Regions from separate parts of the Paenarthrobacter sp. NPDC058040 genome, predicted to be linked through region 1. Evidence: riboswitches for the same ligand, from Rfam matches in the RefSeq annotation. Region 1 holds a riboswitch; each other region holds the start of a gene.

The links. Region 1 has a riboswitch for S-adenosylmethionine ahead of ACFVSJ_RS16235 (hypothetical protein). Riboswitches for the same ligand answer to the same signal wherever they lie in the genome.
Region 2: it holds a riboswitch for S-adenosylmethionine, as region 1 does, so the genes downstream of both, ACFVSJ_RS17510 (DUF1737 domain-containing protein) here and ACFVSJ_RS16235 (hypothetical protein) in region 1, are expected to answer to the same signal.
Region 3: it holds a riboswitch for S-adenosylmethionine, as region 1 does, so the genes downstream of both, ACFVSJ_RS17900 (NADH:flavin oxidoreductase/NADH oxidase) here and ACFVSJ_RS16235 (hypothetical protein) in region 1, are expected to answer to the same signal.
Region 4: it holds a riboswitch for S-adenosylmethionine, as region 1 does, so the genes downstream of both, ACFVSJ_RS21755 (LLM class flavin-dependent oxidoreductase) here and ACFVSJ_RS16235 (hypothetical protein) in region 1, are expected to answer to the same signal.

The regions. Positions count from the first base shown of each region.
Region 1 is NZ_JBHVRN010000011.1:49,207-52,473, forward strand. It holds gene ACFVSJ_RS16230 (sodium:solute symporter) at 106-1,623, shown strand; SAM riboswitch class IV at 1,813-1,932, shown strand; gene ACFVSJ_RS16235 (hypothetical protein) at 1,948-2,241, shown strand; gene ACFVSJ_RS16240 (hypothetical protein) at 2,238-2,429, opposite strand; gene ACFVSJ_RS16245 (VIT1/CCC1 transporter family protein) at 2,698-3,267, shown strand, end outside.
Region 2 is NZ_JBHVRN010000012.1:105,192-108,458, reverse strand. It holds gene ACFVSJ_RS17515 (NtaA/DmoA family FMN-dependent monooxygenase) at 1-819, opposite strand, end outside; SAM riboswitch class IV at 995-1,108, shown strand; gene ACFVSJ_RS17510 (DUF1737 domain-containing protein) at 1,122-1,382, shown strand; gene ACFVSJ_RS17505 (rhodanese-like domain-containing protein) at 1,379-1,789, shown strand; gene ACFVSJ_RS17500 (O-succinylhomoserine sulfhydrylase) at 1,792-3,000, shown strand; gene ACFVSJ_RS17495 (hypothetical protein) at 3,011-3,267, shown strand, end outside.
Region 3 is NZ_JBHVRN010000013.1:14,356-17,622, forward strand. It holds gene ACFVSJ_RS17895 (LLM class flavin-dependent oxidoreductase) at 1-560, opposite strand, end outside; gene ACFVSJ_RS17900 (NADH:flavin oxidoreductase/NADH oxidase) at 570-1,676, opposite strand; SAM riboswitch class IV at 1,716-1,826, opposite strand; gene ACFVSJ_RS17905 (GAF and ANTAR domain-containing protein) at 2,177-2,887, shown strand; gene ACFVSJ_RS17910 (hypothetical protein) at 2,901-3,200, shown strand; gene ACFVSJ_RS17915 (GAF and ANTAR domain-containing protein) at 3,253-3,267, opposite strand, start outside.
Region 4 is NZ_JBHVRN010000018.1:78,710-81,976, forward strand. It holds gene ACFVSJ_RS21745 (rhodanese-like domain-containing protein) at 1-318, opposite strand, end outside; gene ACFVSJ_RS21750 (LLM class flavin-dependent oxidoreductase) at 357-1,499, opposite strand; SAM riboswitch class IV at 1,723-1,832, shown strand; gene ACFVSJ_RS21755 (LLM class flavin-dependent oxidoreductase) at 1,869-2,966, shown strand; gene ACFVSJ_RS21760 (NtaA/DmoA family FMN-dependent monooxygenase) at 3,014-3,267, shown strand, end outside.

The DNA.
Region 1 (3,267 bases):
ACAACACACGTCCAAACCTCCGTTCGTCAGCACAGAGACTTCGACGCCCTGCAGGAGTATCGTCGAATACCCCAACCTCCGTGCATCAGCTCCAAGGAGCCACTCATGGACTCTTCGTTCATCAACATCGCCATTGTGGTGGTGTATTTGCTTGCCATGCTGGCGTTCGGTTGGTGGGGCAAGTCCCGCACCAAGAACAACAGCGACTTCCTGGTGGCCGGCCGCCGCCTGGGACCGTTCCTCTACACCGGCACCATGGCCGCAGTCGTCCTGGGTGGCGCATCCACCGTCGGCGGCGTCGGCCTGGGCTACAAATTCGGTATCTCCGGCATGTGGCTCGTGGTGGCCATCGGTTCGGGTGTGTTGCTGCTTAGCCTCCTGTTTGCCGGAACCATCCAGAAGCTCAAGATCTACACCGTGTCCCAGATGCTGACCCTGCGCTACGGCAGCAAGGCGACCCAGACTTCCGGCATCGTCATGCTCGCCTACACGCTGATGCTCTGCGCCACCTCCACCGGTGCCTACGCAACGATTTTCGTGGTCCTCTTCGGCTGGGAGCGCTGGCTGGCAATCGCCATCGGCGGCGCAATCGTCCTCGTGTACTCGACCATCGGCGGGATGTGGTCAATCACCCTGGCTGACCAGGTGCAGTTCGTCATCAAGACGGTGGGCATCTTCTTCCTCATGCTGCCCTTCGCCATGAATGCCGCTGGTGGCCTGGATGGAATCCGCGAGCGCGTCGACGCCAGCTTCTTCCAGATCGATGGCATCGGAATCCAGACGATCATCACCTACTTCGTGGTCTACACACTCGGCCTGCTGATCGGCCAGGACATCTGGCAGCGCGTCTTCACGGCCAAAACCCCCACGGTTGCACGCTGGGGCGGTGCCACGGCCGGCGTCTACTGCATCCTCTACGGTCTGGCCGGCGCCTTGATCGGCATGGCCGCAAGCGTTGCCCTGTCCGGCATTGAGATCAAGGCCAAGGACGACGTATACGCCGAAGTTGCCACGCACTTGCTCCCGATCGGCATCGGTGGCCTGGTCCTGGCCGCAGCCGTCGCAGCCATGATGTCCACCGCATCGGGCGCCCTGATCGCTGCGGCAACGGTTGCCCGTGCAGACGTTGTGCCGTTCGTGGCCAGCTGGTTCGGCAAGACCATCAACACCGACGACACCGAGAACCCGGAGCACGACGTCAAGGCCAACCGCTACTGGGTCCTGGGACTCGGCATCGTGGCGATCATCATCGCGATCAGCACCAAGGACGTCGTGGCCGCGCTGACCATTGCCTACGACATCCTGGTGGGCGGCCTCCTGGTAGCCATCATTGGCGGCTTGGTGTGGAAGCGCGGTACGGGTGTGGCAGCAGCGGCATCCATGGCCGTGGGTTCGGTAGTGACCCTCGGCACCATGATCGTCCTGGAGATCAATGCCAAGGCTCCGTTGGACGGAATCTACGCCAACGAACCGATCTACTACGGCCTGATCGCCTCTGCTGTGGTCTACGTGCTGGTCTCGCTGTTCAGCAAGCCCACCGACCCCGCAGTGATGAAAGCCTGGACGGACCGTGTTGCGGGAACCCGGGTGGCCGACCAGGAACTCACCACTCCTGCCGCCTAGGCGGTTGCAACCCAAAGCAATTCACGACGGCGGCATCACCCTTCGCGGGTGGTGCCGCCGTTTGTTTCGTCCCCAGTCACGCGTTGCGGGGCCGGGTCTGCGTGCTAAAACCGGCGCGAAGCGCGTTGAGCGGGCCACACAACGGAACAGAGCGGGCCCGCAGCGGCAAGGGCTTAGGATAGGACCCAGCTTCAAGAGATGTGGCGCCAAGCTCCGACTGGCCACGCACCAACCCCATGTTCACGGGTGGTTCGGATGAGGAAGCGGCCCGTACCGGACCAGAGACAACCGGGCGGGCAAGAGCACTCCACCAAGGAGAAGTCCGTGCCGTACCAAGCTGAACCCGGCCTCCCGATCCCGAGCCTCACCGCAGCCGAAACTGTTCCGGTGATTCCCGCCGTCGACCTCGTCGGAGGGGCGGTGACTTTGTTTGTTGGCGGCGAAGCACTGAGCTTTCACCATCCTGAGCCAAGGATCCTCGCAGACGCGTTGGCACGGTCCGTCCGCACCGCACAGTGGTGTTCCACATCGCGGACGCTGATGGTGACTGTGGCCGCCGTCGGACGTATCGCCGGGCGCGAACGGCGATTCAGTCTGCGCTCCCTCAACGAGGCCTAAAGCTCGTCGCCGTCCCCGCGGAATTCTTCCTCGGGCCCGTCGAGCGGCACCACGCGTTCGTCGTCGTCGGCCACTTCGTCGTCCTCGGTCCAGGCCTCATCCACTTCCTGGTCCTCGTTGTAGTCGTAGGCCGGATCCGATTCGATGGTGGCCCGTTCCGGGTGGTGCGGATGTGATTCGGTGCTCATGTTTCAACCTCCGTCCCATGGGCCGCGCCAAGCGGTCCACTGACCGAAATGCGGGAAATGCCCCGCCCCTGTCTATCCATCTGAGCACCGCCTTTGGGAGGGGTCAAGGCAGGGTTCCGCAGCGCCGGAGCTCCGGTGCCAAAAGGGCCGGAATTAAGGCATGCCGAACATTCCTGTTGAGGAATACCAGCCGAAAATCCGCGGAAATAAGCGGTACAGTGGGCGGTGCAAAGGGGCCGTAACCGTCCCACCGAGCACAGGAGAAGCAGTGCAACAGCACCAGGAATCCCATGGTCCGTCGAGCCCCGCTCCGGATTCCCGCCCCGAAGAAGAAATCCCTCGAACGCCCACGCAGTCGGACATCCGCCGCTGGCGTCAGTACCTGGCGGACGAACGGGCCGAGGCTGCCGTCTACCGCGAACTCGCGCAACGCCGGGACGGCGAGGAACGCCAGATCCTCCTTGCCCTGGCCGAAGCTGAGGGCCGGCACGAAGCCCACTGGCTCAAGCTCCTCGGGGAACACGCAGGGATGCCCAAGGCAGCCTCCGCACGCAGCCGGCTCCTTGGTTTCCTGGCACGGCATTTCGGTTCAGTCTTCGTCCTGGCCCTTGCCCAACGCGCTGAGGGGCGCTCCCCCTACGGCACGGACCCCTACGCAACCCCGGCCATGGTGGCCGACGAACAAATCCACGAGGAAGTTGTCCGGGGCCTTGCAACCCGCGGCCGCAACAGGTTGTCCGGTACGTTCCGCGCAGCCGTTTTCGGCGCCAACGACGGCCTGGTGAGCAACCTCTCACTGGTCATGGGCATGGCCGCCACGGGTGTTTCCAGCGCCGTG
Region 2 (3,267 bases), on a different contig from region 1:
CCCCGCCTTCGCCGCCTCCTCCCGGATGGAGTCACGGTAGGCCTTCATGCCGTCCACGCCGCGGGCCAACGCGATCGCTACGTCCGCGTTTCCCCCGGCGAACGCCTTGCCGCGGGGCGAGGCGCCTGCCTGCACCAGCACGGGCTCCTCCGGCAACGGCGCGGTGTTGAGCGGTCCCCGGACTTTGAAGAAGTCCCCCTGATGGTTGATGGGGTGCACTTTGGTGTGGTCGGCGAACCGCCCGGCCTCGACGTCTTCGAGCACCGCGCCCGGTTCCCAGCTCCGCCACAGCCGCCTAACGACGTCGACGAACTCCTCGGCCTTCTCGTACCGCAAGTCGTGTTCGATCTGCTGGTCAAGCCCGTAATTCTGCGCGGCGAGGTCGCTGCCGGACGTGACCACGTTCCAGCCAAGCTGGCCCTCGGAGAAGTGCTGCAGCGTCGCCAGCAGGCGCGCCGCGGTGAAGGGCGGGTAGAAGGACGCGCTGACGGTCGGCACAATTCCGAGGTGTTCGGTGGCGGAAAGCAAATATGGCACCAGCGCCAGGGGATCGTGCTTGGGAGCGAAGGACGCGTGCGCCAAGGACACTTCGGCGGTACCTCCGTAGGTGTCCGGAACAGTCAGGGAGTCCTCGATGATGAACAAGTCCAGGCCGGATCGCTCGAACGCCCTCACGGCTTCCTGGTACAACGCGGGCTTCTTCCAGTCATAACCCAGCCCGTAGCCGGGAGTCCCCCAACCCTGGACTCCGAAGCCGTGGCCCACGAACCATCCAAAATGAAGCATGGGCTTGAGTGTAGAACTGCTGTGTCCGTTCACCGCGACCTGATTTCATGCGAAGTTACAGGGGGTCGTACTGCGTCAATTATGCTCCCCGGAGGTCACATTTGGGTCCCGTCTTCAGCGGCCCTGCAGGGTACCGGTTACGCAACATGACGACGGCGGCGCAGTCCCCAAATGCGGCGATGGCGCCACGGATGTTACGTTTTTCTTGAGTAATGAGCACCAGCGTTAAGCCCTGACTTGCTGGTCGGCAACCCTCTCCCGCGGCGGGGTGCCTCAGGTGACTACTCGGCGTATTCGACACTTCGAACTGCAAGCGTGACTGAGGAGCACCACGAATGCCTGAACCCACTGAAGAAAAGCTTTCCTACCGCCTGATCACGGGTCCCGACACCCGTGAATTCTGCGAGCGCATCAGCAATGCCCTGGCCGAGGGCTACGTACTGCACGGCAATCCCGCGGCCACCTTCAACGGCACCGACGTCATCGTCGCCCAGGCCGTGATCCTGCCTGCCGCCGTCGCCAGTTCCGACGCCGCAGTAGCCAGCGCCGTGGACGAGTTGGAGAATTACGAGGAAGTATTCGAGGGCCACGCATGAGCTACGCCGGTGACCTGACCCCGCAGGATGCGTGGGCAAAGCTTGAAGACGGCGCCATCCTGGTGGACGTCCGGACCGAGGGCGAATGGGCCCACATTGGCATTCCCGACACCAAGGCCACAGAGAACGATCCGTTGTTCATCCAGTGGAACCTGGCTGGTGGCATCCCGAACTCCCGCTTCATCGAGGACCTGCAGCAGCAGGCTCCCGAAGGCGACGGCGTGGAACTTGTTTTCATCTGCCGCTCGGGCCAGCGCTCCATCGCAGCCGCCATCGCCGCCACCCAGGCCGGATTCACGGCCTACAACGTCCTTGAAGGCTTCGAGGGGGAACCTGACCGTTACGGCGAACGAACCGTGAATGGCTGGAAGAACCGTGGCCTGCCCACCAACCTGGGGAACGACTAAAAGTGACTTTCAACCCTGACGCCGCCGGCTGGAGCCCAGACACCCAGGCCGTTCGCGGTGGCCTTGACCGTACCAATTTCCAGGAAACAGCCGAGCCTGTTTTCCTGAACTCAGGCTTCGTCTACGAATCAGCCGCCGCAGCCGAACGCGCCTTCACAGGCGAGGACGAACGCTTCGTCTACTCCCGTTACGGCAACCCGACCGTCGCCACGTTCCAGGAGCGCCTGCGCCTGCTTGAGGGCACCGAAGCATGCTTTGCGACGGCGTCCGGCATGTCCGCAGTGTTCACGGCCCTGGGTGCCCTGCTGGCTGCCGGCGACCGCGTGGTTGCCGCCCGCTCACTCTTTGGCTCCTGCTTCGTCATCCTCAACGAGATCCTGCCGCGCTGGGGCGTGGAGACTGTCTTCGTTGACGGACCGGACCTTGAGCAGTGGCGTGCAGCGCTCTCCGAGCCGACCACCGCCGTCTTCTTCGAATCGCCCTCCAACCCGATGCAGGAAATCGTGGACATCGCGGCCGTCAGCGAACTGGCGCATGCCGCGGGGGCGACCGTCGTCGTCGACAATGTCTTTGCCACTCCCCTGCTGCAGCGCTGTGGAGACCTGGGCGCCGACGTCATTGTGTACTCCGGGACCAAGCACATCGACGGCCAGGGACGCGTCATGGGCGGCGCGATCCTGGGCACCAAGGAATTCATCGACGGCCCGGTCAAGCAGCTCATGCGGCACACCGGTCCCTCGCTGTCCTCGTTCAACGCCTGGGTCCTCACCAAGGGACTGGAGACCATCGGGCTCCGCGTGAACCACAGCTCCGCTTCGGCGTTGAAGATCGCCGAATGGCTGGAACAGCAGCCTGCCATCAGCTGGGTCAAGTACCCGCTGCTGAGATCCCACCCGCAGTACGAGCTCGCCACCAAGCAAATGAAGGCCGGCGGCACCGTGCTGACCTTCGAACTCTCGCCGTCCGGCGGCCGTACTGCCAAGGAATCCGCGTTCGCGCTCCTCGATGGACTCAGCGTCATCGACATCTCCAACAACCTGGGCGACTCCAAGTCCCTCATCACCCACCCGGCCACCACCACTCACCGTGCCATGGGTCCGGAAGGTCGCGCGGCCATTGGGCTCTCTGATGGAGTGGTCCGTTTGTCCGTGGGCCTCGAGGACGTGGACGACCTCATCCTGGATCTGGAGAAGGCCCTCAAACAGGTCTAACCTTCATGCCATGAGCGGGAAGTATCCCTATCGCCGTGCCGGAGCGGTCATCGTCGCCGGCACGGTGGTGTGGTTCGTGGGAATCTCGCCGGTCAGCCGCGTCTACCTCACGCCCGATGCCGCAGACCGGCTGCGTATGCTCCAGGCCGGCCGACGCGGTTGGATCGTGGGGCAACACCTGGCAGCTGCGGGAACCGTCGCAGTGCCCTTCGGTTTCATGGCGTTCGCGCGTGCTGTCCGGGGCACGGTTGCTTCACGCCGTGCGGC
Region 3 (3,267 bases), on a different contig from region 1:
CCTTTGAAGTCCGCGTAGTGGAACCTGTCCAGGTCCAGGAAGCGGTTGTTGGCGGCGTCGGCGATGAACACGCCGTCTTCCCACGTGTCCCATAGACGACGGGTGGCCGCGACTACCTCTGCGGCCTCGCGCTGGACCACGTTCCGGTCCTGGACCGGTTCCGAACCATAGCTCGCGGCGATCGCCGGCGACTCCAGCGCCTCGGCCAGCCAGCCTGAGCGGCCCCTCGATGCCCAGTCCAGGCTGGCCAGTTGGTTGGCAAGGTGGAATGGCTCCGCATGGATGGTGTTCACGGCGGGAACCAGGGCCAGCCGGTCCGTCATGGCAGCCACGAACGCTGCGACTTCCACGGTGTCCAAGCGGCCCGTCACGTTGGGGCTGCCCTGCCCAGTGCCGTCGCGGAAGGTGGCGAACGTGAAGCCGGCGGCTTCGGCCTTCGACGCGACGGCGGCGAAGCGCTTTGGCGTTAGCAGCTCCGTCGGTGGGTGGTTGGCCTGGCGCCAGGCAGCGGGGTGGGCTCCATCGCCGTCCAGTTCAATGCCGAGTGCAAACTTGCTCATGGAATTCCCCTACTTCCAGATCGCGCGTACGTATTGCTTTTGCCACAGCTGTTCTGCCGGCTTGTGCCCGAGTTCGTGCGCGGCCCGCAGCCCAAACGCCGGGTCCGCCAATCCGGCCCGGCCGACGAAAACTGCATCGGCAGTTCCCGATGCGACAATCCCTTCGGCTTCCTGCGGCGACGTGAGGAGCCCGACGGCGGCAACCGGCACCTCCGCTTTGGCGCCGATGTGCTGGGCGAGCGGCACTTGATAGCCCGGACCGAGCGGAATCCCGGCCGGAAGGATGCCGCCGCTGGAAACATCCACCAGATCTACCCCGTGCTCCCGCAACCAGCCCGAAACTTCGGCAGTGTCATGGACAGTGAGGCCGTTCTCCAGCCAATCCGTGGCCGAAAGCCGGACGAAGAGTGAAGGGCCCGTGGTGCCCAGGACCTGCCGGACGGCGTCCACAACCTCCAACAGCAGCCTGGCCCGGTTTTGGAGCGGGCCGCCGTAGTGGTCCGTGCGTTCATTGGAGAGAGGAGAGAGGAAGGTGTGCAGGAGGAAACCATGCCCGGCCTGGATTTCGACGACGTCGAACCCGGCACCGCGCGCACGGACGGCGCTGGACGCGAAGTCTTCCACGATGCTTCGTAGTTGCGCTTCGGTGGCCTGCTTTGGTTCGGGCGATCCGGGGAAGGCCAAGGGGGAGGCAGAGATGGGAGTCCACCCGCCGTCTTCAACAGGCAGGGGGCCCGGTACCGCATCCCACGGGGAGCGCAGGGACGCTTTCCGGCCTGCGTGGGAAAGCTGGATGCCGATCTTGGTGCCGCGTTCGTGGACGAAGTCGACGATGTCCTGCCAGGCCTGCTCCTGGTTGTCGTTCCACAGGCCGGTGTCGCCCAGGGAGATGCGGGCTTCCGGGGAAACAGCCGTGGCCTCGGCGAAGATCAGGCCGAAGCCGCCCGCTGCCCGTGCCCCGAGGTGGACCAGGTGCCACGGTCCCGGGATGCCGTCTTCCGCGGAGTACTGGCACATCGGTGAAAGCCAGAGCCGGTTGGCGAACGTGCGGTGCCCGAGGGTGATGGGTTGGAAGAGGCTGACTCTGGTTTGCGTAGCTGTTTGGGGCGCGTTCATGCAGCTCCTCGTGCTTCAGGGGCCGCAGACAGCCGGCTCGACATTCGCTTGCCGCAGGCGCGGCCAGGTCTGTTTCCGGAGCACCCCGCCACTTCAATGCCTGAGGGTTGCCACAGCACCAGCCGGTCCTTGGCGTGCTGACTCTTGACCTATGGCTCGAATCTAGGGCGGGCCCGGGCGGGCCAACAAACACGGTGTCTTGCGGCGTCAAGGGGAGAAATGGCGCGTCAAGGAAGGGCGCATTGCGTAACGATTACCGCATCGACGTGGCCTTTCACTGCTTCGCCGTGAGGACCCTTTGCCTCGTCCTCGATCGTCCAGGGCCGCGGCATCTGTAATTGTAAGGATACTTATTATAGGCTGGTACTGGAGAGGCATTCTGAGCGGCCAGGTGCCCTGCGTGAGGTCAATGATGCCAACCCCGAACGCCGACGCCCGTCGGAGCGTGCCTGTCCGGCGGCTCGTGATGCAATGAAAGGGGTTTGGCCGTGGGAGCTGAAATGCCATTGGCCGATGAATTGGTTGGAGTTTTTGCGCGTGCATCCCAAATGCTCCTTAGTGAGGAAACCGTCTCCAGCGCTCTGGGGCTGATCACCCACGCCGCCGTGTTGGCCGTCGACGATGCCTCCGGTGCGGGGGTGTCGCTGATGGATGCCGACGGCAGGCGCAGCAGTACCGCTTCGACAAGCAGCCTGGTTGCCCGGGCTGATGCGCTTCAATACGAACTTGGCCAGGGCCCGTGCCTGACAGCTTGGGCCTCCGGCCAGCCGGTGAAGGTCGACGATCTGCGCACCGACGGGCGCTGGCCTGAATGGTGTGCGGCGGCGGCGGATCTGGGGTTCCGTTCCTGCGTGAGCGTTCCGTTGCTTTCCAGTGACCTCGCCTTTGGCGCCATCAAGATTTACTGGGAAATGCCCCAGTACTCCTCTCCCCGCCTGATACAGCTCCTGGAGGTCTTTGCCGCGCAGGCCTCGATCTTCCTGATCAACGTCCAGGCCCGCGAGCGCGTGGCGATGCTCAGTGATCAGCTCAAGGCGACTCTGAGCCAGCGTGAGACCAATGGCACAGCCAAGGGAGTCATCATGGCCAGGCTTCACTTGAGCGAGGGAGAGACCATACTGCATCTGATCGCCAGATCAAGCAGGGAAGGCCGGCCGCTGCACGAAATTGCGCAGGAAGTAATCGAGGCGTTGCCGGGGCTCGGTTCGTGACCGGGGGTGAGCCATGGCGGTCCGTGGAGGCGAGGACGAACAACGAAGACGCTTCAGGATAGCGTTCGAGGCGGTGGACCTGACGCTGGAACAAGTCTGGATGGCGTACTTCGGCGTTGGTGGCATGTCCGGCATTGTCGAAGTCCAGGCCTATCTTTACGGGGCTTTGAGCCTTCCCTCGATCGAGCGGGACTTGCTGGCCCATGCCTTGAACGAGACGCTCGACGCCAAGGGCCTTAATGGGCATCGTGCCAGTTACAGCCACGAGGACTTCGGAACGGACGACGACGGCCTGGCGGGCGGCGCGCTGTAGCGTCGCCGGCGTCGGTGGCTTCTATGCACGACCTGCGGTGCGAAGCTCGCCATCATGCCGGGCCTGC
Region 4 (3,267 bases), on a different contig from region 1:
CACGTGCACGGCGTTGGCGTACCCCAGGACCTTGAGCTTCTCAGCGACAGGACGCGAGCCGTTCACGGAGCCGCAGAAGACCACGATCTTCTGGTCGGGCCCGGTGACCTGGCTGAGGCGGTGAGGCGAATCCGGCGCGAAGTCTTCCGCAACGTGCTCCCGGTTCACGATCACGGCGCCGGGTACTGCGCCGGTGCTGGCGCGGCCGCCTTCGCTGCGGACATCAATGAGCAGGACACCCTCTTGGATCAACGCGGCAGCTTCCTCCGCGGTGATGAGCTGGGTGTCTTCCTGGGTTTCGGTCGTTTGCGTAGTCATGGTGCTCCTTTTTTCGGTGTGGGTCATGGACAGGTTCTTCAGAGGCCCCAGGCCTCGGCGAGCAACTGATAGGAGTTCTCGCGGTCGGCGGGGTCATGGGCGATCGTCGTGATCAACAGTTCTTGGGCTCCGGTGGCACGTTGCAGGGTCCGCAGGTTTTCGCTCACCTGCTGCGGGTCGCCCACAAAGCGGGTGTCCAGCCGGTCCTTGACCAATGCTTCGGCTTCGGCGTCCAGGGTGAATTCGGTGGCGTCATCGGGCGATGGATACGGCACGGCACCTTGGCCGCTCCGGATTCCGTGCACCCACTGGGCGTAACCGCGGGCCAGCCGCCTGGCACTGAACTCCTCGGGGGCCACCAGGACGTCGGCGGAGACGATCACGCGCGGTTCCTGGAGCGTCGCCGAGGGCTTGAAGTGGGCCCGGTATTCCGCGATCGAGTCCAGGACGGTGGCCGGGGCCACGTGGTAGTTGGCGCCGAAGGGGAGGCCAAGCTTGCCTGCGAGCCTGGCACTGGGTCCTGCCGTGGAGCCGTGGATCCAGAACTGGGGTGCCTGGCCCAGGGCGGGCGTGGCCGTGACTTCCTCGCCGTGCTTGGTGCGGTAATCGCCCGTGAAGAAGCCGATGATGTCCTGGACATCGTTTTCGAAGTTGTCCGTGTCCCCGGGGAAGCGGCCCAGGAGTTCGCCTTGCAGCCGGAATTTTCGGGGCAGGACCGCGCCGAAGATCGGGCGGGGTGCCGGGACAACCAGGCCGTCCACCACTCGTTCGCCCGGCTCGTCCACAGCATCCGGCGCCACGAAACCCGGGGCCGGCTCGCTGGGGGACTTGGGCGGACCCGAACGGCCAAAGCCCAGGTCCAGCCTGTCCGGGAACACGGCGGCGAGGGTTCCTATGCTCTCCGCAATCTGCAGCGGACGGTAGTTGCCCAGCAGGGTTGCCGCCGTGCCCACCCGGATGGTCCGGGTTGCCGATGCCACGAGGCCCGCCAGGATGTGCGGGGCCGAACCTGCCACGCCGTCGTTGAGGTGGTGCTCCGCCAGCCAATAGCGCGAATAGCCCGCTGCTTCGGCGGCGACGGCCAGCGCGATGGTGCTCCGCAGGGCGTCGCCTGAACTCTGGTGGGCTGAGACGGGACTGAGGTCAAGGACTGACAGGGGGGTCACGGATGGCTTCGGCATGTCATGACACTACGGACGCCCACGGCGGTGCCAAAGCCCGGTTGTCACCCGGCTCAACTGGGCTACATGGTGCTCAATCCGGCGCAACGGAAAGTCACACCGGGCTCCCGGAATACCGGAAAATGACGAACTTGGCAGCCCTTTGACGCGGTGTTTCCCGCGTTGACTCCGCGCGTCGGGACCGTTTGTACATTCCTTGGAGCTGCTCCTAGATTCAATCCCAGGTCAAGAGTCAGCACGCCAAGGACCGGCTCGTGCTGCGGCAACCCTCAGGCATTAAGTGGCGGGGTGCTCCGGAAACAGACCTGGCCGCATGTGCGGCAAGTGAATGTCAACCGGCCGCGTGGCGGCCTCTGAAAAGAGAGAATCATGCCTTCCAACTCTGTACCCGAATTCCGTTCACGTGTGGTGGCCTTGGAGCTCGACGGCGATGGAGCCCACCCGGCTGCATGGCGAAAGGCCCTACATGAGCCGCAGGCACTGTTGGGGGGCCAGCGGATCCGTGAGACCGTCCAGGCGGCGGACATTGCGGGCTTCCATCTGGCCACCTTCAAGGACACGCGCGTTGTGGACGCCGGCAGCACCGGTATCGCCGGACGGCTCGACGCGATCCAACGGGCCGCCTTCGCCGCCCCCATCACCAGTTCGCTTGGACTGGTACCGGAAGCCGGAACGCTCTTCACTGAGCCGTTCCATGTGGCCACTCAACTGGCAAGCCTCGACTACTCCTCCCACGGCAGGGCCGGCTGGTTGGTGAACGCGGCCAACGTGGAGCAGGAAGCGCGTTCGGTGGGCCGGACACCGCTGCCGGCGCATGAAGCAACAAGCGAAGCAGCCGACGTGGTCCAAGCCAGCCGCAGGCTCTGGGATTCCTGGGAAGACGACGCCGTGATCCGCGACGCAGCCACCGGGCGCTACCTCGACCGGAACAAGCTGCATTACGCCGACTTCGAGGGCGAGCGTTTCTCGGTGAAAGGCCCGTCCATCATTCCGCGTCCGTTGCAGGGCCAGTTGGTGGTCTTCGCCCCCGCCGGCCTGCTTCCCGCCGTCGAAGCTGATGTGGCACTGGTGTCCGCGGACACCGCCGAAGCCCTCCCGCAAGCAGCCCAGGCAGCAGCCGCGGCCGGTGCGCCGCGGACCCTCGTGGAACTGGACGTCATCCTTGATTCCCGGGGCCAGTCTGCCGAGGACCGCTTGGCCGAGCTTGACGCGTACCAAGAATGGCAGGGCGGCGCCCGGTACGTCGGCGACGCGCAGGGCCTCATCGACCTCCTCACCACCTTGTTTGCGGCCGCCGACGGGGTCCGCCTCAAGCCTGCCGTCCTGGACATCGACCTCCCTGAGCTGGCCCACAAAGTTCTGCCCGCCCTGCACGAGAGCGGCCTGGTGGTTCCACCGGCTCCAGGATCAACGCTTCGTGAAGCGTTCAGCCTTCCCCGCCCCGCCAACCGCTACGCAGCGGCCTGAATGACGCGCACGCCCCGCCCAGAGCAACACATCCAGAGAGCAGAACCATGACCAAGCATCACCGCATCGCAGGCAACGGGCAGATCCAGTTCGGCGTCTTCTTCCAAGGCGTCAACCACACCACGGTCTGGAAGGACCCGGCCAGCGGCTCGCAGACTGACTTCGAGTCCTTCCGCCGCGTCGCCCAGACGGCCGAGCGTGGCCTCTTCACCGCCTTCTTCCTCGGAGAAGGGCTCCGCCTCCGTGAACACCTCGGCAAGATCCACGACTTCGACGTCGCAGGCCGCCCCGACGCGCAGAC